DNA from 2 places in the Rhizobium sp. BK008 genome. Region 1 is predicted to be linked to the other one. Evidence: predicted binding sites of a transcription regulator. Region 1 holds the regulator's gene; the other holds the start of a gene.
The links. The regulator LexA, encoded in region 1, represses DNA repair genes until DNA is damaged. The targets are predictions, from matches to a motif close to TGTTCNNNNTGTGTTCNG.

Region 1 (7,296 bases):
CATGGGCATCACCCAGGTGCTGAGCCGGCTGCCAAAACTCTATACCCTGATCCGCCGGACGACGGCTGAAATCATCGCCGCAAGGCCGGACATTCTTCTCATCATCGACAGCCCGGATTTCACCCATCGCGTTGCAAAGCGCGTCCGCACCGCGCTGCCCGATCTGCCTGTTGTCAATTATGTCTGTCCGAGCGTTTGGGCCTGGAAGGAATATCGCGCCACGCGCATGCTCGGCTATGTCGATCATGTGCTCGCCGTCCTGCCCTTCGAGCCGGAAGTGATGCGCACGCTCGGCGGCCCGGAGACGACTTATGTCGGCCATCGCCTGATTGCCGATCCGGCATTGCTCGAGGCGCGGCGGCTGCGCGCCGGCAGGCAGCCCGGCAACGGCCCGATCCTTCTTCTTCCCGGTTCGCGTTCATCCGAGATCAAGAATCTCGTGCCTTATTTCGAGGCCGCAGCGAAGGAGCTTGTTGCCCGCAATGGGCCGATTCGCTTCATTCTGCCGACGGTGACGCACAAGGAGGCGCTTGTCCGCGAAATGACGGCGGGGTGGGCGGTAAAACCGGAGATCGTCGTCGGCGCGGAAGCGAAATGGAAAGCCTTCTCCGAAGCCGATGCAGCCATGGCGGCGTCCGGAACTGTCATTCTTGAGCTGGCGCTTGCCGATGTGCCCGTCGTCTCCGCCTACAAGGTCGACTGGATCATGCGGTTGCTGACATCAACCATCAAGACCTGGACAGGCGCGCTGCCAAACCTGATCGCCGATTACGCGGTCGTGCCGGAATATCTCAACGATATCGTTCGCGGCGCCAGTCTCGCCCGCTGGATGGAAAGGCTGTCGGCCGACACCTACCAGCTGAAGGCGATGAAGGAAGGCTATGACCTTATCTGGCAGCGCATGCAGACCGAAAAGCCGCCCGGCGAGCATGCCGCCAAGATCCTTCTCGATGTCCTGAAAAAGAAAAAACCCGGCCGTTTCTGACCGGGTTTTCTTTTAGGCTTTGAAGCGATCAGCGCTTCGAAACCGGGATATAGTCGCGCTTGGGTTCGCCGACATAGAGCTGGCGCGGACGGCCGATGCGCTGTTCCGGATCCTCGATCATCTCGTTCCACTGTGCGATCCAGCCGACGGTGCGGGCGAGCGCGAAGAGCACGGTGAACATGGTCGTGGGGAAGCCCAGCGCCTTCAGAGTGATGCCGGAATAGAAGTCGATATTCGGATAGAGCTTCTTCTCGATGAAATATTCGTCGGTGAGCGCGATGCGCTCCAGCTCCATCGCCACTTCGAGCAACGGGTCGTCCTTGATGCCGAGTTCGCCCAGCACTTCATGCGTCGTCTTCTGCATGATCTTGGCGCGCGGATCATAGTTCTTGTAGACGCGGTGGCCGAAGCCCATCAGGCGGAACGGGTCGTTCTTGTCCTTGGCGCGGGCGATATATTCCGGGATGTGGTCGACTGTGCCGATTTCGTTCAGCATGTTGAGCGCTGCTTCGTTGGCGCCGCCATGTGCAGGCCCCCAGAGGCAGGCGATGCCGGCCGCGATGCAGGCGAACGGGTTGGCGCCCGACGAACCGGCGAGACGGACGGTCGAGGTCGAAGCGTTCTGCTCGTGATCGGCATGCAGGATGAAGATGCGGTCCATGGCGCGAGCAAGCACCGGATTGACCACATATTCCTCGCAAGGCACGGCAAAGCACATGCGCAGGAAGTTCGACGCATAGTCGAGGTCGTTCTTCGGATAAACGAAGGGCTGGCCGATATGGTATTTGTAGGCCATGGCGGCGAGCGTCGGCATCTTCGCGATCATACGCAGGCTGGCGACCATGCGCTGGTGCGGATCGGTGATGTCCGTGGAGTCGTGATAGAAGGCCGACAGCGCGCCGACGCAGCCGCACATGACGGCCATCGGATGCGCATCGCGGCGGAAGCCGGTGAAGAAGCGGCTCATCTGCTCATGCACCATGGTGTGGTGCGTGACGCGATAATCGAAATCCTTCTTCTGCGCGGTGGTCGGCAGTTCGCCGTAGAGAAGCAGGTAGCAGACTTCCAGGAAGTCGCCATGCTCGGCGAGCTGCTCGATCGGATAGCCGCGATGCAGCAGAACACCTTCGTCGCCGTCGATGTAGGTGATTTTCGATTCACAGGATGCGGTCGAGGTAAAACCCGGATCGTACGTGAAGGAAGCCGTGTTCTTGTAGAGGGCACCGATATCGATGACGCTCGGGCCGATCGTGCCGCTCTTGACGGCAAGGTCGACAGATTTGTCACCGATTTTTATTGTAGCGCTTTGATCCGTCATGCTGATCCTCCGAAATGGCGGTGGCGCCTTAAAAGCGCCATAGGGGTTAAGCGTCCTCACCGATAGCTATATGATCGCGAAGCTAATGCCAAGTTACCGTGACGGCATTTTGTGCATTGCGGTATCACCTTTTAGGCACTGCAGCGATGAGCCGCGTGCATATCGGAAGCTGATGATTCGACTGGTCTTTTGGCACTCGCGATTTTCCCTCATATTTCAATCGATTATTCTTGCCGGATTTGATGGGAGGTTGCATTCTGGCCGCCTTGGCGGGTGAGCTTGGGCGGCGGATGCAGGAATTGACGACAGTCGAATTGCGGCCGGAAGCAGGCGCCGGCCTTGCCGATACCTCCGGTTTTTCTCCCCCTGCCGTGGTGTCGCGGCCGGCAAGGACGCAGTCGGCGACACCGTTGCGCCATCGCCTGCCGGCTTTGGCCTCGCAATCGCTGCGTGCCGGCAGGCGCATGCTGGGCGAGGAGGCGGATCATGGCCGCCTGCTGCTATTCTCGCCGGTCTTCCTCGGCGCCGGATCAGTCTTCTGGTTTCTTGGAGCATCGGATTTTCCGGTCATTGCACCGCTGCTCTGCCTGTTGGTGCTTACGACCGCGGTTCTGATCGCCAGCCGTATGCGGGCGGCATTGCGGACCGTCCTGCTGGCGCTTGCACTTATGGCCGGTGGCATGGTCTCGGCGGAGTTCGAAAGCTGGCGGGCTTCGACCGTGATCCTCGACTCCGCCGTGACGACGACGGTGACCGGCCGTGTCGAACGGCGCGAAGGCGATGGTCGCGGCCGGTGGCGCTACATTCTGGCCGTCACCGGCACCGAGGCGCCGCAGGTGAAGCGGCCGCCGGAACGGATAACCGCGATCGCCCGCGGCGCCGACGCGCCTTTCGAGATCGGTGACATCATCACCGGCAGGGCTCGGCTGACACCACCGTCAGGCCCAGCACTTCCAGAGCTCAACGACTTCTCTTTCGGGGCCCATTTCGATGGCATCGGCGCCAATGGTTTCTTCTACGGCGCGCCGACGAAAGTCGATTTGCAGGCAGGCCCGCAGGCTGCCAGATCGACGGCGGAAGCCCTGCTCGAATGGCTTTACCGGCTGCGCAGCGGCATCGGCGACCGCATCCGATCGATTCTGCCCGGCGACACCGGCGCTTTTGCCGCTGCTCTGGTGACGGACGAACGGCGCGCCATCTCGAATGCGACCACGGAGGCGCTGCGCCAGTCCGGTCTGGCGCATATCATCGCCATCTCAGGACTCAACATGGCGCTGTCGGCCGGCATCTTCTTCGTCGGCTTCCGGATGCTGCTCAGCCTCTTTCCCGGCGTCGCCCAGGCCTATCCGACGAAGAAGATCGCCGCCGCCGGCGCGCTCATCGCCGTCACGGCCTATTTCCTGATCTCCGGCTTCGCGGTCTCGGCCGAACGCGCCTTCATCATGATGGCCATCATGCTGATTGCCGTCTTCTTTGACCGGCCGTCGATCAGCCTGCGCAATGTCGCTCTCTCCGCGCTCGTCATCCTCGTCATTTCGCCCTCCGAAGTCCTGGGGCCGAGCTTCCAGATGTCCTTTGCCGCAACCTTGGCGCTCGTGTCGGGCTATCAGCTGTGGAAGGATCGGCGCGTCCGCGAGAATGCCTTCCTGAAGCTGCCGATCGTCAGGCCTTTCGTCGCGGTTGCGGGGTTCTTCGGCGGTGTCTTCCTGACCTCGCTGATCGGCGGTTTCTCCACCGCACTGTTTTCGATCGAGCATTTTCATCGCCTGACCGCCTACGGCCTGCCGGCAAACCTCGCGACGATGCCGATCATCTCCTTCATCATCATGCCGGCCGGGTTGCTGGCGATGCTGCTCATGCCTTTCGGTCTGGACGTTTTGCCTTGGAAGATTGTCGGATTCGGCCTCGATCTGGTGATCGCCGTCGCCAAGACCGTGTCCGGCTGGGGTGGCGACATCGGCATCGGCCGCTTGCCCGCCTGGTATTTCGCGGTCGCCGTGGCAGGCTTCCTGCTGCTGACGCTGCTCCGCACTCGGCTGCGCCATATGGGCACGTCGATCATGTCAGTCGCAACGCTCATCCTGCTGCTTCTGCCGGTTCCCCGGCCGCCGGATCTGGTGATTTCGGAAGATGGCAGTCTCGTCGCGGTCGTCGAGGCGGCGGCAATGGCCTCCAACCGTGAAAACCCGCCGGATTTCATCTTCGACCAATGGCAGCGCGCGCTGGTCCTGCCGGCGCATGACCCGCCGAAGATGCTGGATGGTCCTGCTGTCCCGCCAGCGGGAGAGGACCGCCGCGTCAAGCTCTCCCGCGATCAGCAGAACGAAGCGAGGGCGGCGATGCGGGCGGCTGCAGCCGGCGGTGACGCAAACCGCTTTTCCTGCGTCAAGAAGGCCTGGTGCATATCAAGGCTTGGCAACGGTCATGTGGTCGCCGTCATCGACAATGCCGCCTATCTCGCTCCGGCCTGCGATGCGGCCGATATCGTGGTAACGTCGGTCCGCCTGCGTTTCAACAGCTGCCGCTCAGGCGCGACGCTCTTCACCGGCGAGACGTTGCGCCGGACCGGTTCCGTCGAGCTGCGGTTCGCGGAGGCCGGCATGGAGGTCACAACCGCATTCGATGATCTGTGGCGGCCATGGATCCGCCATCGCGCCTATGACTGGCGCAGCAACAGCTTTGTCGAAACCGGCCTGCAGGGTGTCAGTGATAGCGGCGAATAAGGCCGACGAGTTTGCCCTGCACCTTGACGCGGTCTGGCCCGAAGATCCGGGTCTCGTAAGCCGGGTTGGCCGCTTCCAGCGCGATCGAGGCGCCCTTGCGGCGGAAGCGTTTGAGCGTCGCTTCTTCGTCGTCGACGAGAGCAACGACGATGTCGCCAGGGCTTGCGGTGCTGCCATTGCGGATGATCACGGTGTCGCCGTCGAAAATGCCGGCGTCGATCATCGAATCACCCTTGACCTCCAGCGCGTAGTGTTCACCGGAGCCGAGCATATCGGCCGGAACGACGATGTCGTGGGTGTTGTTCTGGATTGCCGAGATCGGAACGCCGGCGGCGATCCGGCCCATGACCGGCACGGAGACTGAGTTGCCATTGTCGGCGACGGGTTTTGCAGGAGCGGGAGTGGCGACCGGCTGGGGCTTGCCCAGGCTGCCCTCAATGACGCTCGGCGAAAAGCCGCGCCGGGGCTGGATGCTGGGGCTATAGGCCTCCGGAAGCTTGATGACCTCGAGTGCGCGGGCCCGGTTCGGTAGGCGGCGAATGAAGCCACGCTCCTCGAGCGCAGTAATCAGCCGGTGAATCCCGGACTTCGAAGCGAGATCCAGGGCGTCCTTCATTTCGTCGAAAGACGGCGGAACGCCGGATTCCTTCATGCGCTCATGAATGAAGAGGAGAAGCTCCTGTTGTTTGCGCGTGAGCATCGACGTTGTGACCTCGTGATTGAAACAAATCCAGAACAGACACTATATGTTCCATATGTGTTCCGCAAGTAGCTAAATTTCCGTAAAACTTGGCGCCAACTCGTTGAGATTTTTATTTTCATTCGCCGGATTGGCCGACAAGTCTTGCCTTGCGCGGCACTGTCGCACATCTCTGCCGTGTGAGGAGAGGGGATACCATGAACGAGCATTCCGCCAAACCACGCCCGCTGGATCATGTCGTGCTGCCGGTCGTCAATATCGATCTGGCGCGCGAGAGGCTCGGCAAGCTGGGCTTTACCGTTGCCGCCGATGCGCGTCATCCCTTCGGAACGGAGAATGCCTGCGTCTTTTTTGCCGATAAGACCTATCTGGAGCCGCTCGGGATTGCGAGCGTTAGGGAAAGTGAAGCATCGGCGCGGCAAGGCAATGTCTTCACCGCCCGCAACCGCGCCTTCCGATTCCGCTGCGGCGAGGAAGGGCTTTCGGCGGTGGCCTTCGGCAGCGAGGATGCCGATATCGATCATCGGAATTTCGTCGGCGACGGAGCGAGCGCCGGCGAGATGCTGGCGTTCAGCCGGCCGATGACGATGCCGGATGGTTCTGAGAGCATTGCCGGCTTCAGGCTGGCCTTTGCCGGCGACCTGCGCGCGCCCGATCTCTTTCTCTTCACCGTCGAGCGCGTCAATCCGCTGCCGGCCGACCGCGGCGCGCTGGAGGCGCATGCCAATGGCGTCACCGGCATTGCCGAGGTGGTGCTTTGCGCGCCCGATGCGGCTGCCTTCGCCGCCTTCGTCAGTCTTGCCAGCGCGCAATCGGCAGTCGAGAACACCGGTTTCGGCGTCAAGATCGCGGCGTCGAATGTGAAAATCAGCCTGATGACGCCGGAGGGTTTGGAGGCCTATTTCGAGGTCGCTGTCCCATACGCCGACCGCGGCCTGCGCGGCCGGGCGATTCTCTTCGCTGTCGCCGATCTTGCCGTGACAGAAGCGCATTTGGCTGCTAACGGGGTGACATATACGCGCAAGAACAATCGCATTCTGGTGAAGCCCGCGCCCGGGCAGGGCACGCTTTTCGCCTTCGAGGAAACACGATGAGCACAGATACGAATTCCCAAGTCAAGATCGGCGAGGGCCAGGGCCAGGTCACCTTTTCCAACACCGGCCGCCTGTCGCTGATTGCCGGCCCTTGCCAGATGGAGAGCCGCGACCACGCCTTCATGGTGGCCGGCACGCTGAAGGAGCTTTGCGGAAAGCTCGGCATCGGCCTCGTCTACAAGAGCTCCTTCGACAAGGCGAACCGCACTTCGCTTTCGGCCGAACGCGGCATCGGCATTGAAAAGGGCATGGAGATCTTTGCCGACCTCAAGAAGGAATTCGGCTTTCCCGTCCTGACCGACGTTCATACCGCCGAACAATGCGCCGAGGTGGCAAAGACCGTCGATGTCCTGCAGATCCCGGCCTTCCTTTGCCGCCAGACCGATCTTCTCATCGCCGCCGCCAATACCGGCCGCGTCGTCAATGTCAAGAAGGGCCAGTTCCTCGCTCCCTGGGATATGAAAAACGTCCTGAAG
Region 2 (7,296 bases), on a different contig from region 1:
CGGAGACAGAGCGAGACGTATGCCCCGTCTCCGAAGATCTCCGCCATCTTGCGAAGTTGGACGGCGCAGGCTTCATCCGGGAGGTCGGGCACAAGGATACCAAGTAGGCCTTCGGAATAAAGGGCGACGTCGTCGAGGTTTAGGATGCAGTTCGCCTTGCCACCCCTGCCCTTGCCGAGCGTCAGCAAGCGGGTCAGGCGCGAATAAGCCGAACGATCCGTGGGATAAACGAGGATCGACATGCCGTCCTGCAGATCGAGCCGGCAGCCGACGACGAGGCGGACGCCCGTCGCGCGGGATGCTTCCAGCGCTCGCACGATGCCTGCCAGAGAGTTTCGATCGACGACGCCCAAAGCGTCGATGCCGAGTTCCTTGGCGGTCACGAAGAGCTCGTCGGCCGAAGATGCGCCGCGAAGGAAACTGAAGTGCGTCGTGACCTGGAGCTCGGCGTATCTCATCCGAATATCCCGTGCATGAACCACTTATGGGAGCCAGTTTCAGGATCGATGCCGTCGCCGGAGCGAAAGATCCAGTACCGTTCGCCGATCTCGTTTTCGACGACGAAGTAGTCGCGCACAGCCTCGAATTCGCTGTCGCGCTTCCACCATTCGCCGAACACACGCTCCGGCCCGTCCGCACGCTTGACGCGATGGCGCTTGCCGCGCCAGGTGATGCTGGCAGGGGGATGGTCAGGCAGCAGAGCTATCGCCTCGATCGGATCCGGACGCCCCAACAGCCGCACCGGTCGCCGCCAATGGTAGACCCAACCCTCCGTCACGTCCTCGCCAACCGCGGCGATCCGCTGGACGCTACGCTCCGGAACGTCGGATGCGACGGGCGCGACCCGAAAGACGCGCTGGCCCCGATTGCCGAAGACGTCGATCAGCGGGGTGATGTCAGCGTCCTCGTCGTCGACAAGCGAGGATGCCTTCTGCTTCTCCTCGAGCGGTTCCGACATCACCGCGACGAGGGTCAGCTTTTCGATCCCGAAGCCCGGCTCGATCTTTTCCGTCCGGTCGCGGAACAGTTTCGTCAGCCAGGCGACGTCTCGCACGGGCTTGGCGGTTCCCGCCCTGATCGCTTGTCTGGCCCCGTCGACCTTCTCGACGATGAGGTCGGTGCGACGGACGCCAAGACCCTTCCGCTGAAGTTCGGCGACGAGTTGAACAACCAGCCGTCCAACATACTTGTTGATCGTCTCCGCCGCGCCGATCGGTTCGGCGAAGGATCGGCTGACCTCGACGAGTTCCGGGCTACGGATGGGATCTATTGGTTCGCAGACGCGACCGAACATCTGGTCGAGACGGCGACCCACTTCCGGTCCGAAGCGAAGCGCCAAGGGAGCACGCGGCGTCGCCAAAAGCTCCCCTATTGTCCGAAAGCCTAGCGTGCGCAAATCGCCCACGATCTTCTCCGGCAGCCGCAGCAACGAGATCGGAAGGCGCTCGACGGCCCGGATAGTTTCCCCACTCGGGACGACGACGGTTTCGCGGTTGATGGCACGAGCGCATGCGTGAGCGGCACCCCACGTGTCGGCGATGGCGACCCGTGTCGTCAGGCCCTTGGCGCGGAAGCGGTTGGCGATGCTCGTCAACATTCGCTCCTCGCCGCCCTGTAGATGGTCCGCGCCCTCCGTGTCCATGACGATGCCGTCCGGCGCGTCGACGGCGACGATCGGCGAATACTGGCTGAGCGCCCACATGGTGATGCGATCGAGCGCCGCTGCATCGGCGGCGGCATCGGCGTCGATCATTCGGAGGCCCTGGAAGAGCGCCTGCGCCTTGGCGGCCGGCATGCCCACATGAACGCCAGCCTTTCTGGCCGCGGGATCGGCGGCCGACACCCAGCGTTTGGAACCGCTCTTCGAAATGACGGCGATCGCCTCCTCAACGGGAATGGCGGGATCGGCCCGCCTGATCCTGTCCGTCGCCAGATCGGGAAAAAATATCGATACGACCCTCGGCATCGCAGGCTCCTACTTCGAACTCGGCGCACTCACCCGCTTTCACCCTCATCAGTTCCAGAAGCCATCTCGCCCGCCCGACGCCCGGAACCGGCAGTTCCTCGCTCGGGATGACGCTCACCCTCCAGCGCGTGGTCGACGCCGTCGGCTGGCCGAAGTCGCTGGCCTCGGTCTGCCGTCGCCACCGCCGCACTGCAAGCGCCATCGTGCCGCTCTTCTCGGCTGCGAGTTGCAGCCGCCGGGACGCGGCCATCGGCAGCCGGACGATCTCGCCGATCACCGCCCCGAGGCCGCCGTATGAAAGGCCCTCCTCCATATTGGCAAGGACGTCCTCCTCCTTGTCGGACTCGACGAAGACGACCCGGTTCGGATGAAGACCCGCCTGCGCCAAGGCCGGGAAGAACAGGTCAGGACGTGTCAGGCACCAGACGACCTTGCCTTTGGTGCGAGCGGCAATCCCGGCCACGAACAGGGCGGCGGCCGCCCCGTCGACGGTGCCGGTCCCGCCGCCGGCGCATTCGTGCAGCGCCCCATAGGCCAATCCACCACCCGGAAGCCGCTCGTCGATCTGCGCGACACCGAAAGGCAAAACGCCTCGGCTGCGCCGACCGGCGCCTTCCAGGTGCGCGATCTGCTCGCGCAGCCCGTCGAGGACGGCGTTTGGGGCGACGGCTGACTTCATGATCTCGGGCAACCCGTTTTCGGCTTGAGTAACAGCAATATGTTCTGTATTTGTTCCGAAGAGATAAATGAGTCAATGCGCATATGACCCGCTGAAGTTGAGCGCCGGTACAAAAGATAAAAATCGCCAGCGGATTCAATCGGATGTTGAGACAGGAATATTTTTGGATGCGCCGAACGCGGCTTGTGGACGATACGATCCCGAGACTGCAAGATCACCAGGTCCCGGTGGTCGAACTCATATGCCTCCTCTGCGATCGCCATTGTACACATGAGCGCAAACTGTTGGTCAAAGCGTTTGGCGCAAGCGTCACCTTCGCGGAAATCCGCCGGCGCATGGCCATGGGCTGCGAGCGGATGCAGACGCCGCGAGGTGACAAGTGTGGAGCACACTTCCCATGTTTGAGTGATGGTCTTTGCTGATGGAAGCTAGATAATGACAGGCGAAGACAACCGCGAACGGCCGCGCAAGATCGTGCATGTCGACATGGATGCCTTCTACGCATCGGTCGAGCAGCGCGACAATCCGGAGCTGCGAGGTGTGCCGGTTGCTGTCGGCAGTCCTGCTGCCCGCGGGGTCGTGGCGGCCGCCAGCTACGAGGCACGCAAATTCGGCGTCCATTCCGCCATGCCTTCGGTGACCGCCCAGCGGAAATGCCCGGACCTTGTCTTCGTCAAGCCGCGCTTTGATGTTTACAAAGCCGTGTCGTTGCAGATCCGCTCGATTTTCGCCGAATACACGCCGATGATCGAGCCACTGTCGCTCGACGAGGCCTATCTCGACGTCACCGACAACCTGAAGGGCATGGAGATTGCGACCGAGATCGCCGAAGAGATCCGAGCGAGGATCAAGGCGGCGACGGGGCTCAACGCGTCGGCGGGAATTTCTTACAACAAGTTTCTGGCCAAGATGGCAAGCGACCTCAACAAGCCGAACGGCCAGGCCGTCATCACCCCCAAGAACGGCCCCGCCTTCGTCGAACAGCTTCCCATCAAGAAATTCCATGGCGTGGGACCGGCAACGGCCGAGAAGATGCATCGGCTCGGGATCGACACGGGAGCGGACCTGAAGGAGAAAACGCTCGACTTCCTCGTCGAACACTTCGGGAAGTCGGGACCGTATTTCTACGGGATCGCCCGCGGCATCGACAATCGTCAGGTCAGACCGGACCGGGTGCGGAAATCCGTCGGTGCGGAAGACACTTTCTCTGCCGACATCCATTCTTATGAACCCGCGCGCAACGGGCTTCAGTCGCTGATCGAAAAGGTATGGGGCTATTGTGAGGCCAATGAAATCGGCGCCAAGACGGTGACGCTCAAAATCAAGTATGCCGACTTCAGCCAGATCACCCGTAGCAAGACAGTTCCGTCAGCACTGCCAGCAATTGCCGATCTTGAGGGGGTGGTCGACCTGCTTCTCGCGCCAATCTTCCCGCCGCGAAAAGGCATACGCCTGCTTGGCGTGTCGCTGTCTTCGCTGGAGCGGCGTAGATCTGAAGCGACGCCGCAGTTGCGGCTCGCGTTTTAGGTCACATTAGATGTAGCGCGGTTGGTTTTAGATTGGATGCGCTCCGCACCGGCGTTCCCGCGCCTGCCAGTGGTACCGCCCCTCGCCTAAGTTCCCTTGACCTGCTTGCGGCAGATCGAAGCTGAGAGGCCGGAGTTTCGTCGAAGCCGTCTGATGTGAAATTCCGTTGGAATTTGCGACCTCACGAACCGCTTTCGCCCTCGCTATTGAGAACTAGCGCAGAACGGATGCAATCAAGCAAAATCTGTTCGCCAAACGGTTTTGTCAGGCAGCCGACGACGTCCGCGCCCAACGCAGACGCGCGCACATTCTTTTCTGGAAAGGCGGTGATCAGAACAGTCGGAATGCTCTTGCCCAGCGCGACCAGCCGGTGGTGCAAATCGAGACCACTCATTCCGGGCATATTGATGTCAGTCACAAGGCAGGCCGTGCGGCGGATATCAGGGAATCTCAAGAAATCATCCGCGGATGAAAAGGTCTCGGCGTCAAATCCCATCGACCTTATGAGCCCCTTGATAGCCTCCCGCATCGACTCGTCGTCGTCGACGATCGCAATCAGAGGTTTCTTGGTTGGCACCGCCGCCTCCCGACTTCGCCGATGGGCGTCGCGCCTAAATGGCGTTATGGCGAGTTGCTGGATGGACTTATTATCGGGCGGCGACAAAGTCACCGCAAGCTATACGCTCGTATACGCTGCCTAAACAGTTCTGCGACGAACTGGGAATGTGAACGCGCGGAACATGCAAATGAGGAGACCGACGCGCGCTGCGAAAACAGAGCCATACGCGTGGGAAGTTCGTTAATGCAGAAAATGTGGGTTGGAGAACGGTCGTCTCAAATGTGCCCGCGCCGAAAGGGTGGAGAGCCGTCCTGCAGGCTACTCTTCCCGAACCAAGCGACGCGCCCCGACAGAAGGTTCGTTCGCCGGCGACGCTGGCCGCTCCACGATGCGCAAAACGCCGTTTGCGGCCGCCGGCATCCACCCTTGTGGCCGGGGTAATTATCGCGCATTGTGGCGTGCGAAAGGAAACCCGATTTCGGCATTCGTTTTCTCATCTCGTGGCCAATAGGCGTAGATAGTAAATTATGCCAACGTCGATTCACATTGCAGGTTCTGACGATTGACCGAGGCGCTAGCGACCATCATTGTTATCGATGATGACCCCGAGGTCCGGGAGGCGCTTGGGAGTCTGCTGCGTTCGGTCGGCTTTGCCGTCAATCTCCTCGCTTCCGTGGGCGACTTCCTCACGTCCGGGCGACCCGATGGACCGACCTGTCTCGTACTCGATGTCCGGCTTCCGGGACAAAGCGGTCTTGATTTTCAGCTCGAGCTGTCGAGAGAAAACATACAGTTGCCGATTGTCTTCATCACCGGGCACGGCGACATCCCCATGTCTGTCAAGGCGATGAAAGGGGGCGCGGTCGAGTTCCTGACGAAACCGTTCCGAGACCAGGACTTGCTCGACGCCATTCACATCGGCCTGGCGCGCGACCGCGAATGGCTTGAAAATGAAAAGGCGCTGGCGACGGTGCGCGCTCGTTTCGCTAGCCTGACCCCACGGGAGCGCGAGGTGATGGCTTTGGTGGTGACAGGACGGCTCAACAAGCAGATTGCCAGCGCTCTAGGCGTGAGCGAGATTACGGTGAAGGTTCACCGTAGCCAGGTCATGCAGAAGATGGGCACCAGATCCCTGCCCGAACTTGCGCGTATGGCTGACAAGCTGATGCTCGCGCCAGGAAAGACTCAAACGAACTCATAAAGGTCTTGGCTGCGCGTATAGGTCATCCCCTGCTTATTGGTAATCGATCCTTCCTGGTGGCCAATAGCCCCAGCGGAAGCCCTCCTCTATGGTGCGCGTTCATTTCCCCCTCCTCCCAGGCCGGATCGCTACCGATCGGCCCGCCTTGGCCTCCCACCCGCGGGAGGCTTCTTTTTGGCCTCAGTCCCTGCAAGACACTTTCGACTCCAACACGGAAACCGACACCGAATCGAACTGACGGCACCCATGCGCGCGTTAGAGGAGCAGACCATCGCCCCAGTCATTGCGGGCCAGGATGACTTCGCCGACATGAGTCGCTGAGCAGAAGTTCGCTGATGGGTGTCCGTGCCGGTATTCCAAGGTATCGCAAAGCGAAACCACAGTATAATGTCGCGTCGTCCCTTCCATCGCTAGACTACTCGTTGCCTCGCGAGACAGGTAGCGAATCCCCCCGTTGCTACCACCAAGCTTCGGCGCTCCCTCCATCCGAAGCTCTGCGGGTCCACGACCCGTCCGACCGCCCAGCAGCCGCTGGGCGGTCTTTCCTAGAGGTGGACCACGTATCGGCCGGGCGGATGATGGCCTCGTTGTTGGGACGAACAGGCGAGATGTGGTAGAAGTGAGGAAGTGGTTGCGGTTCGTCATATGTGCTCGCTTTGGCCAATTTGACCGGACGGATCTCCGAAACGCGCTGGTGGAGATGGGAGTTTGGAGGTTCTTTGGGAGGACGGTGATCGCGTGTTCCACAGGCAACGGCGCCTGGGTGCCGACGGCAAGTGGAACCCGGTGCTGGTCGTGCTTTCGGCCCTCGAGTATCCGACACCTTCAAGCCTCGGTCGCCTCGACCATGAATACGGATTGAAGGATGAGCTCGATAGCGCGTGGGCGGTGCGACCGCTTGAGTTGGTGCGCGAGGGCGGCCGGACCATGCTGGTGCTTGAAGATCCGGGCAGCGAGCCGCTCGCCCGCCGGCTCGGAGCGGCAATGGAAACCGGACTTTTCTTGCGCCTAGCGATCAGCATCGCCGCTGCGCTCGGCAGAGTCCACCAGCGCGGCCTGGTCCATAAGGACATCAAACCGGCCAATATCCTGGTAGCGGGCACGTGCGCCGAGGTGCGGCTAACCGGCTTCGGCATTGCCTCACGCCTATCCCGCGAGCGGCAAGCGCTCGAGCCGCCCGAAGTGGTTGCGGGAACGCTTGCCTATATGGCCCCCGAGCAGACCGGGCGCATGAACCGCTCGATCGACTCCCGCAGCGACCTTTATGCGCTCGGCGTGACACTTTACGAAATGCTGACCGGGAGCCTGCCCTTTGCCGCTTCCGACCCGATGGAATGGGTGCATTGCCACATTGCACGACAGCC

Region 2: a site for LexA is predicted at 2,686-2,703, ahead of FHT69_RS13925 (ImuA family protein). Genes of this name have one in related genera too.

The regions. Positions count from the first base shown of each region.
Region 1 covers NZ_JACIFK010000001.1:1,640,630-1,647,925, reverse strand. Annotated here, with positions in the region: gene lpxB (lipid-A-disaccharide synthase) at 1-985, shown strand, start outside; gene gltA (citrate synthase) at 1,014-2,303, opposite strand; gene FHT69_RS07970 (ComEC/Rec2 family competence protein) at 2,594-5,026, shown strand; gene lexA (transcriptional repressor LexA) at 5,007-5,726, opposite strand; gene FHT69_RS07960 (VOC family protein) at 5,924-6,820, shown strand; gene kdsA (3-deoxy-8-phosphooctulonate synthase) at 6,817-7,296, shown strand, end outside.
Region 2 covers NZ_JACIFK010000002.1:522,558-529,853, forward strand. Annotated here, with positions in the region: gene FHT69_RS13915 (error-prone DNA polymerase) at 1-458, opposite strand, end outside; gene FHT69_RS13920 (DNA polymerase Y family protein) at 455-1,966, opposite strand; gene FHT69_RS13925 (ImuA family protein) at 1,887-2,645, opposite strand; gene FHT69_RS34170 (hypothetical protein) at 2,813-3,067, shown strand; gene dinB (DNA polymerase IV) at 3,081-4,172, shown strand; gene FHT69_RS13935 (response regulator transcription factor) at 4,354-4,749, opposite strand; gene FHT69_RS13940 (response regulator transcription factor) at 5,294-5,932, shown strand; gene FHT69_RS13945 (trifunctional serine/threonine-protein kinase/ATP-binding protein/sensor histidine kinase) at 6,641-7,296, shown strand, end outside.